2 regions of the Pseudomonas sp. CAU 1711 genome follow, and region 2 is predicted to be linked to the other one. Evidence: predicted binding sites of a transcription regulator. Region 2 holds the regulator's gene; the other holds the start of a gene.
What was found. The regulator sigma-54, encoded in region 2, starts transcription at its own class of promoters, with help from an activator protein. The targets are predictions, from matches to a motif close to ANTGGCATNNANNTTGCTNT.

Region 1: the regulator sigma-54 is predicted to act here: its motif matches at 2,267-2,286, upstream of flhA (flagellar biosynthesis protein FlhA).

The regions. Positions count from the first base shown of each region.
Region 1 is NZ_JBDQQT010000012.1:125,220-132,749, forward strand. Features, by position in the region: gene fliQ (flagellar biosynthesis protein FliQ) at 1-114, shown strand, start outside; gene fliR (flagellar biosynthetic protein FliR) at 114-890, shown strand; gene flhB (flagellar biosynthesis protein FlhB) at 1,043-2,179, shown strand; gene flhA (flagellar biosynthesis protein FlhA) at 2,348-4,471, shown strand; gene flhF (flagellar biosynthesis protein FlhF) at 4,484-5,803, shown strand; gene fleN (flagellar synthesis regulator FleN) at 5,901-6,734, shown strand; gene fliA (RNA polymerase sigma factor FliA) at 6,731-7,474, shown strand.
Region 2 is NZ_JBDQQT010000001.1:349,606-357,135, reverse strand. Features, by position in the region: gene AAFN46_RS01545 (KpsF/GutQ family sugar-phosphate isomerase) at 1-822, shown strand, start outside; gene AAFN46_RS01540 (HAD family hydrolase) at 823-1,347, shown strand; gene lptC (LPS export ABC transporter periplasmic protein LptC) at 1,357-1,923, shown strand; gene lptA (lipopolysaccharide transport periplasmic protein LptA) at 1,910-2,455, shown strand; gene lptB (LPS export ABC transporter ATP-binding protein) at 2,455-3,180, shown strand; gene AAFN46_RS01520 (RNA polymerase factor sigma-54) at 3,319-4,821, shown strand; gene raiA (ribosome-associated translation inhibitor RaiA) at 4,977-5,285, shown strand; gene ptsN (PTS IIA-like nitrogen regulatory protein PtsN) at 5,299-5,763, shown strand; gene rapZ (RNase adapter RapZ) at 5,781-6,638, shown strand; gene AAFN46_RS01500 (HPr family phosphocarrier protein) at 6,647-6,919, shown strand; gene pmbA (metalloprotease PmbA) at 7,049-7,530, opposite strand, start outside.

The sequences.
Region 1 (7,530 bases), on a different contig from region 2:
CCGCGCCTGCTGGTGATGCTGCTCACCCTGATGTGGGCGGGACCCTGGCTGGTGCGCGAGCTGATGGAGTACACCCAGACGCTGGTGCACAACATCCCGCTGTTGATCGGCTGATGCTCGAGCTGACCAATGCGCAGATCGGCGGCTGGGTGGGCCAGTTCCTCCTGCCGCTGTTCCGCATCGCCGCCATGCTGATGGTGATGCCGGTCTTCGGCACCCAGCTGGTGCCGGCGCGGGTGCGCCTGTATCTGGCCCTGGCCATCTGCCTGGTGCTGGCGCCGACCCTGCCACCGATGCCGCAGGTGGATTCCGTCAGCCTGCAGTCCATGCTGCTGATCGCCGAGCAGGTGCTGATCGGGGCGATGTTCGGCCTCGTCCTGCAGCTGTATTTCCACCTGTTCACCGTGGCCGGGCAGATCATCGCCATGCAGATGGGCCTGGGCTTCGCCTCCATGGTCGACCCGGCCAACGGCGTATCGGTGCCGGTGCTCGCCCAGTTCCTGCTGATGCTGGTGACCCTGCTGTTTCTCGCCATGAACGGCCACCTGGTGGTGTTCGAGGTGCTGGCCGAGAGCTTCGTGACCCTGCCGGTGGGCCGGGGCCTGTTGCTCGATCACTACTGGACGCTGGCCGGCAAGCTGACCTGGGTGCTGGCCGCCGGCCTGCTGCTGGCGCTGCCGGTGATCACCGCGCTGCTGATCATCAACCTGGCCTTCGGCGTGATGACCCGCGCCGCGCCGCAGCTGAACATCTTCTCCATCGGCTTCCCGCTGACCCTGGCGCTCGGCCTGGTCATCTTCTGGCTCGGGCTATCCGACTTCCTGGCGCATTTCCAGACGCTGACCAGCGAAGCCCTGCAACAACTGCGCGAACTGGCGCGCATCCGCTGAGAACCTGTTTACGATCTGCTGCGCGTCGGCCTGGCGTCGTTAAAAACAGGCTCGGAATGCTCATTTACCATTAGTAAACTCCGCTTCCTCGCCTGTTTTTGCCTAGCCCGGCTCTAGCTCGCGAGATCGTAAAAAGGTTCTGAGGAGGCTCCATGGCTGAGAGCGAAAGCGGCGCGGACAAGAGCGAGGAACCTACCAGCAAGCGCCTGGAAGAGGCGCGCAAGAAAGGCCAGATCGCCCGCTCCAAGGAGCTCAGCACCCTGGCGGTGACCTTCGGCGGCGCCGCGGCGCTGCTGATCTTCGGCGCTCAGATGGGCCGCGCCATGCTGGACATGATGCAGGGCAACTTCTCCCTGCCACGCGAGGTGCTGCAGGACGAGGGCGCCATGGTCCGCCACCTGCTGGCCACCGGCATGGAGGCGTTGCTGGCGCTGCAGCCCTTTTTCATCGTCATGCTGATCGCCTCCGTCATAGGCCCCATCGCCCTGGGCGGCTGGCTGTTCTCCAGCGAGGCGCTGCAGCCCAAGTTCAGCCGGATGAACCCCTGGGAGGGGCTCAAGCGCATGTTCTCCGCCAAGGCCCTGGTGGAGCTGCTCAAGGCCCTGGCCAAGTTCGTGATCATCCTGCTGGTGGCGCTGCTGGTGCTCAGGGCCGACCAGGACGACCTGCTGGCCATCGCCAACGAGCCGGTCGAGTCGGCCATCCTGCACGCCATGCAGGTGGCCGGCTGGAGCCTGCTGTGGATGGCCTGCGGGCTGATCCTGATCGCCGCAGTGGACGTGCCCTTCCAGCTCTGGGACACCAAGCAGAAGCTGATGATGACCAAGCAGGAGGTCAAGGACGAGTACAAGGACAGCGAGGGCAAGCCCGAGGTCAAGTCGAAGATCCGCCAGTTGCAGCGGCAGATGGCCGAGCGGCGCATGATGCAGCAGGTGCCCGAGGCCGACGTGGTGATCACCAACCCGACCCACTTCGCCGTGGCCCTGAAGTACGACCCGGCTAAGGGCAATGCGCCGTTGCTGCTGGCCAAGGGTGGCGACTTCCTGGCGCTGAAGATCCGCGAGATCGCCCAGGAGCACAAGGTCACCCTGCTGGAGTCGCCGTCCCTGGCGCGGGCGGTGTACTACTCCACCGAAGTGGATCAGGAGATTCCCGCCGGCCTCTACCTGGCCGTGGCCCAGGTGCTGGCCTACGTCTACCAGCTCAAGCAGTTCCGTGCCGGCAAGGGCAAGCGCCCGGGGCCGCTGCCGGACCTACCGATTCCGCCGGACCTGCGCCGCGACGAATAAGCGCGGGAGCGGCAAGCCGCAAGCTTCAAGCTGCAAGTGAGTCCTGCTGTTACTTGCCGCTTGAGGCTTGCAGCTTGTAGCCGCCTTTGTGGAACGCTTCTTGCCCTTACCCCCTGCATGGCGTCTTTAGCGTCAAAAGATTGAATCGGCTGGGGAAAACAAGTGGCAGTGGATCGCGCGCAAATCATCGGTGACGTACGCAGCAACCTGGCGGGGTTGCGCCACGGCAATCTGGGCATTCCGCTGATGCTGCTGGTCATGCTCGCCATGGTCATGCTGCCGATCCCGCCGTTCCTGCTCGATGTGCTGTTCACCTTCAGCATCGCCCTGTCCATCGTCGTTCTACTGGTCGCCATCTATGCCCTGCGGCCGCTGGACTTCGCCGTGTTCCCCACCGTGCTGCTGGCCGCGACCCTGCTGCGCCTGGCGTTGAACGTGGCCTCCACTCGCGTGGTGCTGCTGCACGGCCAGGATGGCCACGACGCGGCGGGCAAGGTGATCCAGGCCTTCGGCGAGGTGGTGATCGGCGGCAACTACGTGGTCGGCGGCGTGGTCTTCGCCATCCTGATGATCATCAACTTCGTGGTGGTCACCAAGGGCGCCGGGCGGATTTCCGAGGTATCGGCGCGCTTCACCCTGGATGCCATGCCCGGCAAGCAGATGGCCATCGACGCCGACCTCAACGCAGGCCTGATCGACCAGGCCGAGGCCAAGAAACGCCGTGCCGAGGTGGCCCAGGAGGCCGACTTCTACGGTTCGATGGACGGTGCCTCGAAGTTCGTGCGCGGCGATGCCATCGCCGGCCTGCTGATCCTCTTCATCAACCTGATCGGCGGTATCGCCATCGGCGTGGCGCAGCACGACCTGGCGTTCGCCGAGGCCGGGCGCATCTACACCCTGCTGACCATCGGCGACGGTCTGGTGGCGCAGATTCCCTCGCTGCTGCTGTCCACCGCCGCGGCCGTGATGGTCACCCGCGTCTCCACCGCCGAGGACATGGGCCAGCAGGTCAGCCGGCAGATGTTCGCCTCGCCCAAGGCGCTGGCCGTGGCGGCCGCGATCATGATCACCATCGGCCTGGTGCCGGGCATGCCGCATGTGCCCTTCATCGGTCTGGGCCTGGTGGCCGCCGGCGCGGCCTACTGGATCGCCCACAAGCTGCGTCAGACCCAGGTGGCGGCCGAGCAGGAGGTCAAGCGCCAGCAGGAGCTGCTGCCGGCGCAGAAGGCCCAGGAGGTCAAGGAACTGGGCTGGGATGACGTCACTCCGGTGGACATGGTCGGCCTGGAAGTCGGCTACCGCCTGATTCCGCTGGTCGATCGCAACCAGGGCGGCCAGCTGCTGGCGCGGATCAAGGGCGTGCGCAAGAAGCTGTCGCAGGAGATGGGCTTCCTCATGCCTTCGGTACATATCCGCGACAACCTCGACCTGTTGCCCAATGCCTACCGCCTGACCCTGATGGGCGTCAGCGTGGCCGAGGCCGAGGTGTATCCCGAGCGCGAGCTGGCGATCAACCCGGGCCAGGTGTTCGGCACCCTCAACGGTATCGCCGCCAAGGATCCGGCGTTCGGCCTGGAGGCGGTATGGATCGACCCCAGCCAGCGCGATCAGGCCCAGTCCCTCGGCTACACGGTGGTGGACGCCAGCACCGTGGTCGCCACCCACCTCAACCAGGTGCTGCACAAGCACGCCCACGAGCTGCTCGGCCACGAGGAGGTCCAGCAGTTGCTGCAGCTGCTGGCCAAGACCTCGCCCAAGCTGGCCGAAGAACTGGTGCCGGGCATGGTCTCGCTGTCGACCCTGCTCAAGGTGCTGCAGGCGCTGCTGCAGGAGCAGGTGCCGGTGCGCGATATTCGCAGCATCGCCGAGGCCATCTCCAACGTCGCCGGCAAGAGTCAAGATCCCGCCGCGATGGTCGCCGCGGTGCGCGTCGCGCTGTCCCGCGCAATCGTGCAAGGCATTGTGGGACTAGAGCCGGAGCTGCCTGTGATCACCCTGGAGCCTAGGTTGGAACAGTTATTGCTGAATAGCCTGCAGAAGGCCGGTCAGGGCTCCGAGGACGGCATCCTCCTCGAACCCGGCATGGCCGAGAAGCTGCAACGCTCCCTGGTGGATGCGGCGCAGCGCCAGGAAATGCTCGGCAAGCCGGTGATCCTGCTGGTGGCCGGCCCGGTCCGGGCGATGCTGTCGCGCTTCGCGCGGCTCGCCGTACCCAGCATGCACGTACTGGCCTACCAGGAAATACCGGACAACAAGCAGGTCACGATCGTCGCCACGGTCGGCCAGAACTGAGGGCTCTAAGCCATGCAAGTCAAACGCTTCTTCGCCGCCGATATGCGTACCGCCATGAAACTGGTGCGTGATGAACTGGGCGCCGACGCCGCCATCATCGGCAATCGCCGGGTGGCCGGCGGGGTGGAGCTGACCGCGGCGCTGGACTACCAGCCGGTGACGCCGGCGCGCCAGGCCAATCCCGCGCTGGAGGCCGAGCTGCGCAAGACCCAGGCGAAGATCGCCGGTGCCCAGGCCGAACTGGCCATTCGCGCCGTGGCCGACCAGGGCAAGAATCGCCAGCTGTTCGCCAACGAATCGCTGATCGCACCGGAGCTGCCGGCCACCGCGGTCAAGCTGCAGCGTCCGGTCGCTGCCCCGCAGCCGCAGGCCAAGCCGGCCGCCGCGGCGGTGGACCAGCGTGCCCTGGACGCCATGCGTTTCGAACTGCACGGCCTGCGCGAGTTGATCGAAGTGCAGCTGGGCTCGATCGCCTGGGGCCAGCTGCAGAATCGCAAGCCGCAGCAGGCCAGCCTGTGGCGCCGCCTGCAGCGCATGGGCCTGCCCGCCGAACTGTCCAAGGCGCTGTTGGAGCGGGTAGCCAAGGTCGCCGATGCCAAGCAGGCCTGGCGCCTGCTGCTGGCGCACCTGGCACATGCGATCAAGACCCCGGCCGTCGAGCCGCTGGAGGAGGGCGGGGTGATCGCCCTGGTCGGCCCGGCCGGCATGGGCAAGACCACCACCCTGGCCAAGCTGGCCGCGCGCTATGTGCTGAAGTACGGCGCGCAGAGCATCGCCCTGGTCAGCATGGACAGCTTCCGCATCGGCGCCCAGGAGCAGATCAAGACTCTCGGCCGCATCCTCAACGTGCCGGTGACCCAGGTCGAGCCGGGCCAGTCGCTGGCCCAGGCCCTGGCACCGCTGGCGCGCAAGCGCGTGGTGCTGGTCGACACCGCCGGCCTGCCGGGCAACGACCCGGCCCTGCGCCTGCAGCTGGACAGCCTGGCCGCCCGCGGCATCAAGGCCAAGAGCTATCTGGTGCTGGCCGCCACCAGCCAGGCCCAGGTACTCAAGGCCGCCTATCACAGTTACAAGCGCTGCGGCCTGGCCGGGTGCATCCTGAGCAAGGTGGACGAGGCGGCCAATCTGGGCGAGGTGCTGGGGCTGGCTATCAGCCAGCATCTCCCGGTAGCCTATCTGGCGGATGGGCCGAAGATTCCGGACGATCTGCAGGTGCCGCGCAGCCATCAGCTGGTGAGCCGCGCGGTGAGTCTGCAGGTCGCCGAGGACCCCTGCGAGGAGGCCATGGCCGACCTCTTTGCCGATCTCTATCACCCGCGTCGCGCGGGCTAGGGCAGGCGCCGGCGGACAAGGCGTTCTAGTGTGTAGGAAAGGGTCGGTGTAGTTGCCCGACCAGCCCAGACCAGGCAAGACAAGGTAAGAGAAGAACATGGGTAGTATGCATCCCGTACAGGTGATCGCGGTGACTGGCGGCAAGGGCGGCGTCGGCAAGACCAACGTGTCGGTGAATCTGTCGCTGGCCCTGGCCGACCTCGGTCGGCGGGTCATGCTGATGGACGCCGACCTGGGTCTGGCCAACGTCGACGTGCTGCTCGGCCTCAGCCCCAAACGCACCCTGGCCGACGTGATCAACGGCGAGTGCGACCTCAAGGATGTGCTGATCCAGGGGCCCGGCGGCATCCGCATCGTGCCTGCTGCATCCGGCACCCAGAGCATGGTGCAGTTGTCGCCGGTGCAACATGCCGGCCTGATCCAGGCCTTCAGCGACATCAGCGACAACCTCGACGTGCTGGTGATCGACACCGCCGCCGGCATCGGCGACGGCGTGGTCAGCTTCGTGCGCGCCGCCCAGGAGGTGCTGGTGGTGGTCTGCGACGAGCCGACCTCGATCACCGACGCCTACGCGCTGATCAAACTGCTCAACCGCGACTTCGGCCTGAGCCGCTTCCGCGTGCTGGCCAACATGGCCCACAGCCCGCAGGAAGGGCGCAACCTCTTTGCTAAACTGACCAAAGTAACCGACCGTTTCCTCGATGTGGCTTTGCAGTATGTAGGCGCAGTTCCCTACGACGAGTCCGTCCGCAAGGCCGTGCAGAAACAACGCGCGGTGTACGAAGCCTTCCCGCGCTCGAAATGCGCACTGGCGTTCAAGGCGATCGCCCAGAAAGTCGACAGCTGGCCGCTTCCGGCCAACCCGCGCGGCCATCTGGAGTTCTTCGTCGAGCGCCTGGTGCAGCAGCCGGTCGCGGGGTCGGCCGTATGACAGCAGCCAGTGGACTTCGCATGTACAACAAGGCGCAGGCGCAGGATTCCCAGCATCAGCTGATCGAGCGTTATGCGCCGCTGGTCAAGCGCATCGCCTATCACCTGCTGGCCCGTCTGCCCGCCAGCGTGCAAGTCGACGATCTGATGCAGGCCGGCATGATCGGCCTGCTGGAGGCGGCCAAGAAATACGATGGCAGCAAGGGCGCCAGTTTCGAGACCTATGCCGGTATCCGCATCCGTGGCGCCATGCTCGACGAAGTGCGCAAGGGCGATTGGGCGCCGCGTTCGGTGCATCGCAACACCCGGATGGTCAGCGACGCCATCCGCGTTATCGAGGCGCGCACCGGAAGAGATGCTAAAGATCAAGAGGTTGCGGCCGAACTCCAATTGAGTCTCGAGGATTACTACGGCATTCTTGGCGACACTTTGGGCAGCCGCCTGTTCAGCTTCGACGACCTGATGCAGGACGGCGAGCATGGCGGTCTGCAGGAGGACAGCAGCAGCCATTCCGGCCCTCTGCACGGGCTGGTGGACGAACGCTTCCAGTCGGCGCTGGCCGAGGCCATCGCCAATCTGCCGGAGCGTGAACGGCTGGTGCTGTCGCTTTACTACGATGAAGAACTGAATCTGAAGGAAATCGGCGAGGTTCTGGGGGTCAGCGAGTCCCGGGTCAGCCAGTTGCACAGTCAGTGCGCCGCACGTTTGCGGGCACGGTTGAGCGAGTGGCGGGCCAGCTGACGCGGAGCCGGTTTCATGATTTGCGGCGCCGCCGGGCCACCGGCGGCGTTTAGGAC
Region 2 (7,530 bases):
ATGGGCAAGTCCGGGCACATCGGCAACAAGATCGCCGCCACCCTGGCCAGCACCGGCACCCCGGCCTTCTTCGTCCATCCGGCCGAGGCCAGCCATGGCGACATGGGCATGATCACCAAGGACGACGTGGTGCTGGCCCTGTCCAACTCCGGCTCCACCGCCGAGATCGTCACCCTGCTGCCGCTGATCAAGCGCCTCGGCATCGCCCTGATCAGCATGACCGGCAACCCGGACTCGCCACTGGCCAAGGCCGCCGAAGTCAACCTGGACGCCCGCGTGGCCCAGGAAGCCTGCCCGCTGAACCTCGCGCCGACCGCCTCCACCACCGTATCCCTGGTGCTCGGCGACGCCCTGGCCATCGCCCTGCTGGAAGCCCGCGGCTTCACCGCCGAAGACTTCGCCTTCTCCCATCCGGGCGGCGCCCTCGGCCGCCGTCTGCTGCTCAAGGTGGAGAACGTGATGCATGCCGGCGAGCGCCTGCCCCTGGTCGCGCGCGGCACCCCACTGCGCGAGGCGCTGCTGGAAATGACCCGCAAGGGCCTGGGCATGACCGTGATAGTCGAGGCCGACGGCAAGCTGGCCGGCATCTTCACCGACGGCGACCTGCGCCGCACCCTGGACAAGGGCATCGACGTGCGCGAGGCCAGCATCGACCAGGTGATGACCGCCCACGGCAAGACCGCCCGCGCCGAGATGCTCGCCGCCGAGGCGCTGAAAATCATGGAAGACCACAAGATCAACGCGCTGGTGGTGGTGGATGACGAGGACCGACCGATCGGCGCCCTCAACATGCACGACCTGCTGCGCGCCGGAGTGCTGTAAATGAGCGCAGACCTGTTGCAACGCGCCAAGGGCGTGAAACTGGCCATCTTCGACGTGGATGGCGTGCTGACCGACGGCAAGCTGTACTTTCTCGTCGACGGCAGCGAATTCAAGACCTTCAACACTCTGGACGGCCACGGCATCAAGATGCTGATCGGCTCCGGGGTGCGCACCGCCATCATCAGCGGGCGCAAGACTCCGGTGGTCGAGCGCCGCGCGCAGAACCTGGGCATCCAGCACCTGTACCAGGGCCGCGAGGACAAGCTGGTAGTACTGGACGAGCTGCTCGGCGAGCTGGGCCTGAACTATGAACAGGTCGCCTATCTGGGCGACGACCTGCCCGACCTGCCGGTGATCCGTCGCGTCGGCCTGGGCATGGCGGTGGCCAGCGCCGACGCCTTCGTCCGCCAGCACGCCCATGGCGTGACCGTCGCCCGCGGCGGCGAGGGTGCCGCCCGCGAGTTCTGCGAACTGATCATGCGCGCCCAGGGCACGCTCGAAGCCGCCCAGGCCGCCTACCTCTAGGAACGCCCCATGAACGGCAAACTGCGCACCTATCTATTCGGCACCCTGCTGGTGGCCCTGGTCGGCGCCCTCGGCTACTGGAACGTTCGCCCGGAAAGCTTTATGGAGAGGAAGCCCGCGACCACCGACAACGCCATCGATTTCTATGTGGTCGGCGCCCACACCCTGCAATTTCAGGAAGACGGCCAGCTGCACTACGAGATGACCGCCGAGAAGCTGGAGCACCTCAAGGCCAGCGACGCGACCCTGGTGGACAAGCCCGACCTGCAGCTCTACCGCGGCAGCCAGTACCCCTGGCATGTCCGCAGCGACAGGGGCGAAGTCGCCCCGCAAGGCAAGGAAGTCGAGCTGATCGACAACGTGCGCATCGCTCGCACCGATGCCAAGAACCGCCCTACCGTGATCACCAGCAGCCGAGTCACCGTATTCCCCGACGAGGAATATGCGCAGACCCAGCAAGCCGTTAGAATCGAGGCCGCCAATGGGGTGACCACGGCCCAGGGAATGAAAGCGTACATGAACGACGGCAAGATCCACTTGCTGTCCAAGGTAAGAGGCCAGCATGAGGTTCGTTAAAACCTTCCCCCTACTGCTCTGCCTGGGTGCCGCGCTCGGAAGCGCCAGCGCCTGGGCCCTGCCCAGCGACCGCGAGCAGCCGATCCGCGTTCAGGCCGACAGCGCCGAACTGGACGACAAGCAGGGCGTGGCCGTCTACCGCGGCGGCGTGGTGATCACCCAGGGCACCCTGAAGATCACCGGCGACACGGTGACCATCACCCAGGACGCCAACGGCGAGATCGAGGTCTTCACTTCGGTGGGCAAGCCCGCCTACTACGAGCAGAAGCCTGCCGAGGACAAGGAGGTGGTCAAGGCCTACGGCCTGACCATTCAGTACTTCGCCGCCAACGAGCGCATCGTACTGATCGACCAGGCCAAGGTGATCCAGCAGGGCAACGTCTTCGAAGGCGAGAAGATCGTCTACGACACCCAGCGCCAGATCGTCAACGCCGGCCGCGCCACGGGCAGCAACGTCTCGGTGCCGCGCCCGCGCATCGACATGATCCTGCAGCCGCGCAAGAAGAACGCCCAGCAAGAGCAGCAGCAGTAATGGCCACCCTCAAAGCCCAGCACCTGGCCAAGAGCTACAAGGGCCGCCAGGTGGTCCGCGATGTCAGCCTATCCATCGACAGCGGCCAGATCGTCGGCCTGCTCGGCCCCAACGGCGCCGGCAAGACCACCTGCTTCTACATGATCGTCGGCCTGGTCCAGGCCGATCAGGGCCGCGTGCTGATCGACAACCGCGACCTCAGCCACCAACCCATGCACGGACGTGCCCGCTCCGGCATCGGCTACCTGCCGCAGGAAGCCTCGATCTTCCGCAAGCTGTCGGTGACCGACAACATCATGGCCATCCTCGAGACCCGCAAGGACCTCGACCGCGCCGGCCGCGAGCAGGCTCTGGAAGCCCTGCTGCAGGAATTCCACATCAGCCATATCCGCGACAGCCTGGGCATGAGCCTGTCCGGCGGCGAGCGGCGCCGGGTGGAAATCGCCCGCGCCCTGGCCACCGAACCCAAGTTCATCCTGCTCGACGAACCCTTCGCCGGCGTCGACCCAATCTCGGTCGGCGACATCAAGCAGATCATCCACCACCTCAAGGCCAAGGGCATCGGCGTGCTGATCACCGATCACAACGTGCGCGAGACCCTGGACATCTGCGAGATCGCCTACATAGTCAACGATGGCCAGCTGATCGCCGAGGGCGACGCCGAGGCCATCCTGGCCAACCAGCTGGTCAAGGAAGTCTATCTGGGTCACGAATTCCGCCTGTGAGCAGCCCCGCCAGGGGCTTGCGCAAAGGACTGGAATCCTTCAAGGTCGGGCATATAATTTGCTTACTAGGGCGCCCCGGCGCCCTGCAGTGGATGGCGCCACGCGCCGGCAAGTGAACAAGGTACCCAGCCCCACACCATGAAACCGTCGCTAGTCCTCAAGATGGGCCAGCAGCTGACGATGACTCCGCAGCTGCAACAGGCCATCCGTCTACTCCAGCTCTCCACCCTGGACCTGCAACAGGAAATCCAGGAGGCCCTGGAATCCAACCCCATGCTCGAACGCCAGGAAGACGGCGAGGACTTCGACAACTCAGACCCCATGGCCGACGGCGCCGAGCAGAACACCCAGGCGCAGCAGGACAGCTCCAGCTTTCAGGACAGCACCGTCGCGGTAAACAACAGCGAGAGCGCCGAGGACGGCGAGTGGCACGACCGCATCCCCAGCGAACTGCCGGTCGACACCGCCTGGGAAGACGTCTACCAGACCAGCGCCAGCAGCCTGCCGAGCAACGACGACGACGAGTGGGACTTCACCACCCGCACCTCCGCCGGCGAGAGCCTGCAGAGCCACCTGCTGTGGCAGCTCAACCTGGTGCCGATGTCCGACAAGGACAAACTGATCGGCGTCACCCTCATCGACTGCATCAACGACCAGGGCTACCTGGAGGAGAGCATCGACGAGATAGTCGAGTCCTTCGACCCGGAACTGGAGGTCGAGGCCGACGAGGTCGAGGCCGTGCTGCACCGCCTGCAGCACTTCGAGCCGGCCGGCGTCGGCGCCCGCGACCTGCGCGAATGCCTGCTGCTGCAGCTGCGCCAGCTGCCGCCCGGCACGCCCTGGCTGGCCGAGGCCCAGCGCCTGGCCGGCGATCACCTCGATCTGCTCGGCGGCCGCGACTACGCCCAGCTGATGCGGCGCATGAAGCTCAAGGAGGACGAGCTCAAGCAGATCATCGAGCTGATCCAGAGTCTCAATCCGCGCCCGGGCTCGCAGATCGAGGCCAGCGAGCCGGAATACGTGGTGCCGGACGTCATAGTGCGCAAGCACAACGACCGCTGGCTGGTGGAGCTCAACCAGGAGGCGGTGCCGCGCCTGCGGGTCAATCCGCAGTACGCCGGCTTCGTGCGCCGCGCCGACTCCAGCGCCGACAACACCTTCATGCGTAACCAGCTGCAGGAGGCGCGCTGGTTCATCAAGAGCCTGCAGAGCCGCAACGAGACCCTGATGAAGGTCGCCACCCAGATAGTCGAGCACCAGCGCGGCTTCCTCGACTACGGCGACGAGGCCATGAAGCCGCTGGTCCTGCACGACATCGCCGAGGCGGTGGGCATGCACGAGTCGACCATCTCGCGGGTCACCACGCAGAAGTTCATGCACACCCCGCGCGGCATCTACGAACTGAAGTACTTCTTCTCCAGCCACGTCAGCACCGCCGAGGGCGGCGAATGCTCCTCCACCGCGATCCGCGCCATCATCAAGAAGCTGGTGGCCGCGGAAAACGCGAAAAAGCCGTTGAGCGACAGCAAGATCGCTGGTTTACTGGAGGCACAGGGCATTCAGGTAGCCCGCCGCACCGTCGCCAAGTACCGCGAATCCCTCGGCATAGCGCCGTCCAGCGAACGCAAGCGACTGATGTAAGCGGCCCTGAGGGGGAGACTTCTGCACCACAGCATCGAGCGCCGGATACCCTGTCGGGGGAACCACGGCCCGCAGTGCACAGCCCTCCCAGCCAACGTGTTACGGCGGCAGGCCCGATAGCCTGTCTCTTACACAAGGCAACAAGGAGATGCGTTATGCAAGTCAACATCAGTGGACATCAACTGGATGTGACCGACGCCCTGCGCGACTATGTCGGTGAAAAACTCAGCCGACTGGAGCGCCACTTCGACAGAATCACCAATGTGCAGGTCATCATGGAGGTCGAGAAGCTCAAGCAGAAGATCGAAGCCACCCTGCACATCGCCGGCGGTGAAGTGGTCGCCAACGCCGAACACGAAGACATGTACGCCGCCATCGACCTGCTGGCCGACAAACTCGACCGTCAACTGATCAAGCACAAGGAAAAGCAGCTGAACCGCCTGCAAGGCGCCACGGCTCGCTGACACCCCCCACCCCATGATTCGACTCGAAACCATTCTGACTCCCGCGCGTTCCCTGGTGAACGTGCCGGGAGGCAGCAAAAAACGCGTACTCGAACAGATCGCCAACCTGGTCGCCCGCGATCTTCCCGATCTGGACGGCCAGGACATCTTCGAAAACCTGATCGCCCGCGAGAAGCTCGGTTCCACCGGCTTCGGCAACGGCATCGCCATTCCCCACTGCCGCCTGCCCGGCTGCCAGGCGCCGATCAGCGCCGTGCTGCACCTGGACACCGCCGTGGACTTCGACGCCATCGACGGCGCCCCGGTGGACCTGCTGTTCGTCCTGCTGGTGCCGGAGGCGGCCACCGACGAACACCTGGAGCTGCTGCGGCAGATCGCCAGCATGCTCGACCGCACCGAGGTGCGCGAACGCCTGCGCCAGGCCCAGAGCAACGAGAGCCTGTACCAGGTCGTGGTCGACGTGCAGAGCGGGCACTGAGCCCAGGGGTCCCAGCCATGCGCCTGATCATCGTCAGCGGCCGCTCCGGCTCGGGTAAGAGCACCGCCCTCGACGTGCTGGAAGACAACGGCTTCTACTGCATCGACAACCTGCCGGCCAGCCTGCTGCCGGACCTGGCCGAACGCGCCCTGCTGCAGACCGAGCTGCTGCATCCGCAGGTCGCCGTGTCGGTGGACGCGCGCAACCTGCCCAGCCAGCTGCAGCGCTTCCCCGAACTGCTGGCCGAGGTGCGGGGCCGCCATATCCAGTGCGACGTGCTGTTCCTCGACGCCGACGAGGAAACCCTGCTCAAGCGCTTCTCCGAGACCCGCCGGCGCCACCCGCTGACCAACGAGAACCGCTCGCTGGCCGAGGCCATCCGCGACGAGGCCGCGCTGCTGGCGCCGATAGTCGACCTGTGCGATCTGAAGATCGACACCACCCATCTCAACCTCTACCAGCTGCGCGACAGCCTCAAGCTGCGCCTGCTCAACCAGCCGGCACCGGGCACCGCCTTCCTGGTCGAGTCCTTCGGCTTCAAGCGCGGCATGCCGGTCGACGCCGACCTGGTGTTCGACGTGCGCTGCCTGCCCAACCCCTACTGGAAGCCGGACCTGCGCGACATGTCCGGCCTGGAGGCGCCGGTGGCCAACTACCTGGCGGCGCAGCCGGACGTGGAGGAGATGTACCAGGACATCCTCGGCTACCTGAACAAATGGCTGCCGCGCTTCGCCGCCAGCAACCGTTCCTACGTGACCATCGCCATCGGCTGCACCGGCGGACACCACCGCTCGGTGTATCTGGCCAATCGCCTGGGCCAGGCCCTCAAACCCGTATTGAAGAACGTCCAGGTGCGCCACCGCGACCTCGGCTAAGGACCGCAATGCCCTCCCGCGAGATCACCATCAGCAACAAGCTCGGCCTGCACGCCCGCGCCGCCGCCAAGTTCGTCGGCGTGGCCAACGGTTTCCCCTGCCAGGTGCGGGTCGGCCGCTCGGCCGAGAGCACGGTGGACGGCAAGAGCATCATGGCGGTGATGATGCTGGCCGCCGGCAAGGGCACCAGCCTGCACCTGTTCAGCGAGGGCGAACAAGCGGACGAGGCGCTGGCGGCCCTGGTCGAGCTGATCGACAACAAGTTCGACGAGGGCGAATAAGCGGAAGCTGCAAGCTGCAAGCTGCAAGCTGCAAGCTGCAAGCTGCAAGCTGCAAGCGAATCAGCATACGCCCCATCCCGCGACCCGCTGATACTTGCAGCTTATGGCTTGTAGCTTGCCGCTGCCGCCCTAGCTGCCGGCCACCGTCATGCGCTCGATCAGCACCGAGCCGCTGCGGATATTGCCGCGCAGCTCTAGGTCGCTGCCCACCGCGACTATCTGGCGGAACATGTCCCTGAGGTTGCCGGCGATGGTGACCTCCTGCACGGGGAACTGGATCTCGCCGTTTTCCACCCAGAAGCCGGCGGCGCCGCGCGAATAATCGCCGGTGACCAGGTTGAGCCCCTGACCCATCAGCTCGGTGACCAGCAGGCCCCGGCCCATGCGGCGGATCAGCGCCTGGCGATCCTCGTCGCCGTGGCTGACGAACAGGTTGTGCACCCCGCCGGCGTTGGCGGTGCTGGGCAGGCCCAGCTTGCGCCCGGAATAGCTGCCGAGGATGTAGGACACCAGCTCGCCACCGGCGACGAAAGGCTTGGCCCGGGTGGCCAGGCCGTCGCCATCGAAGGCGGCACTGCCCATGGCGCGCGGGATGTGCGGGCGCTCGTCGA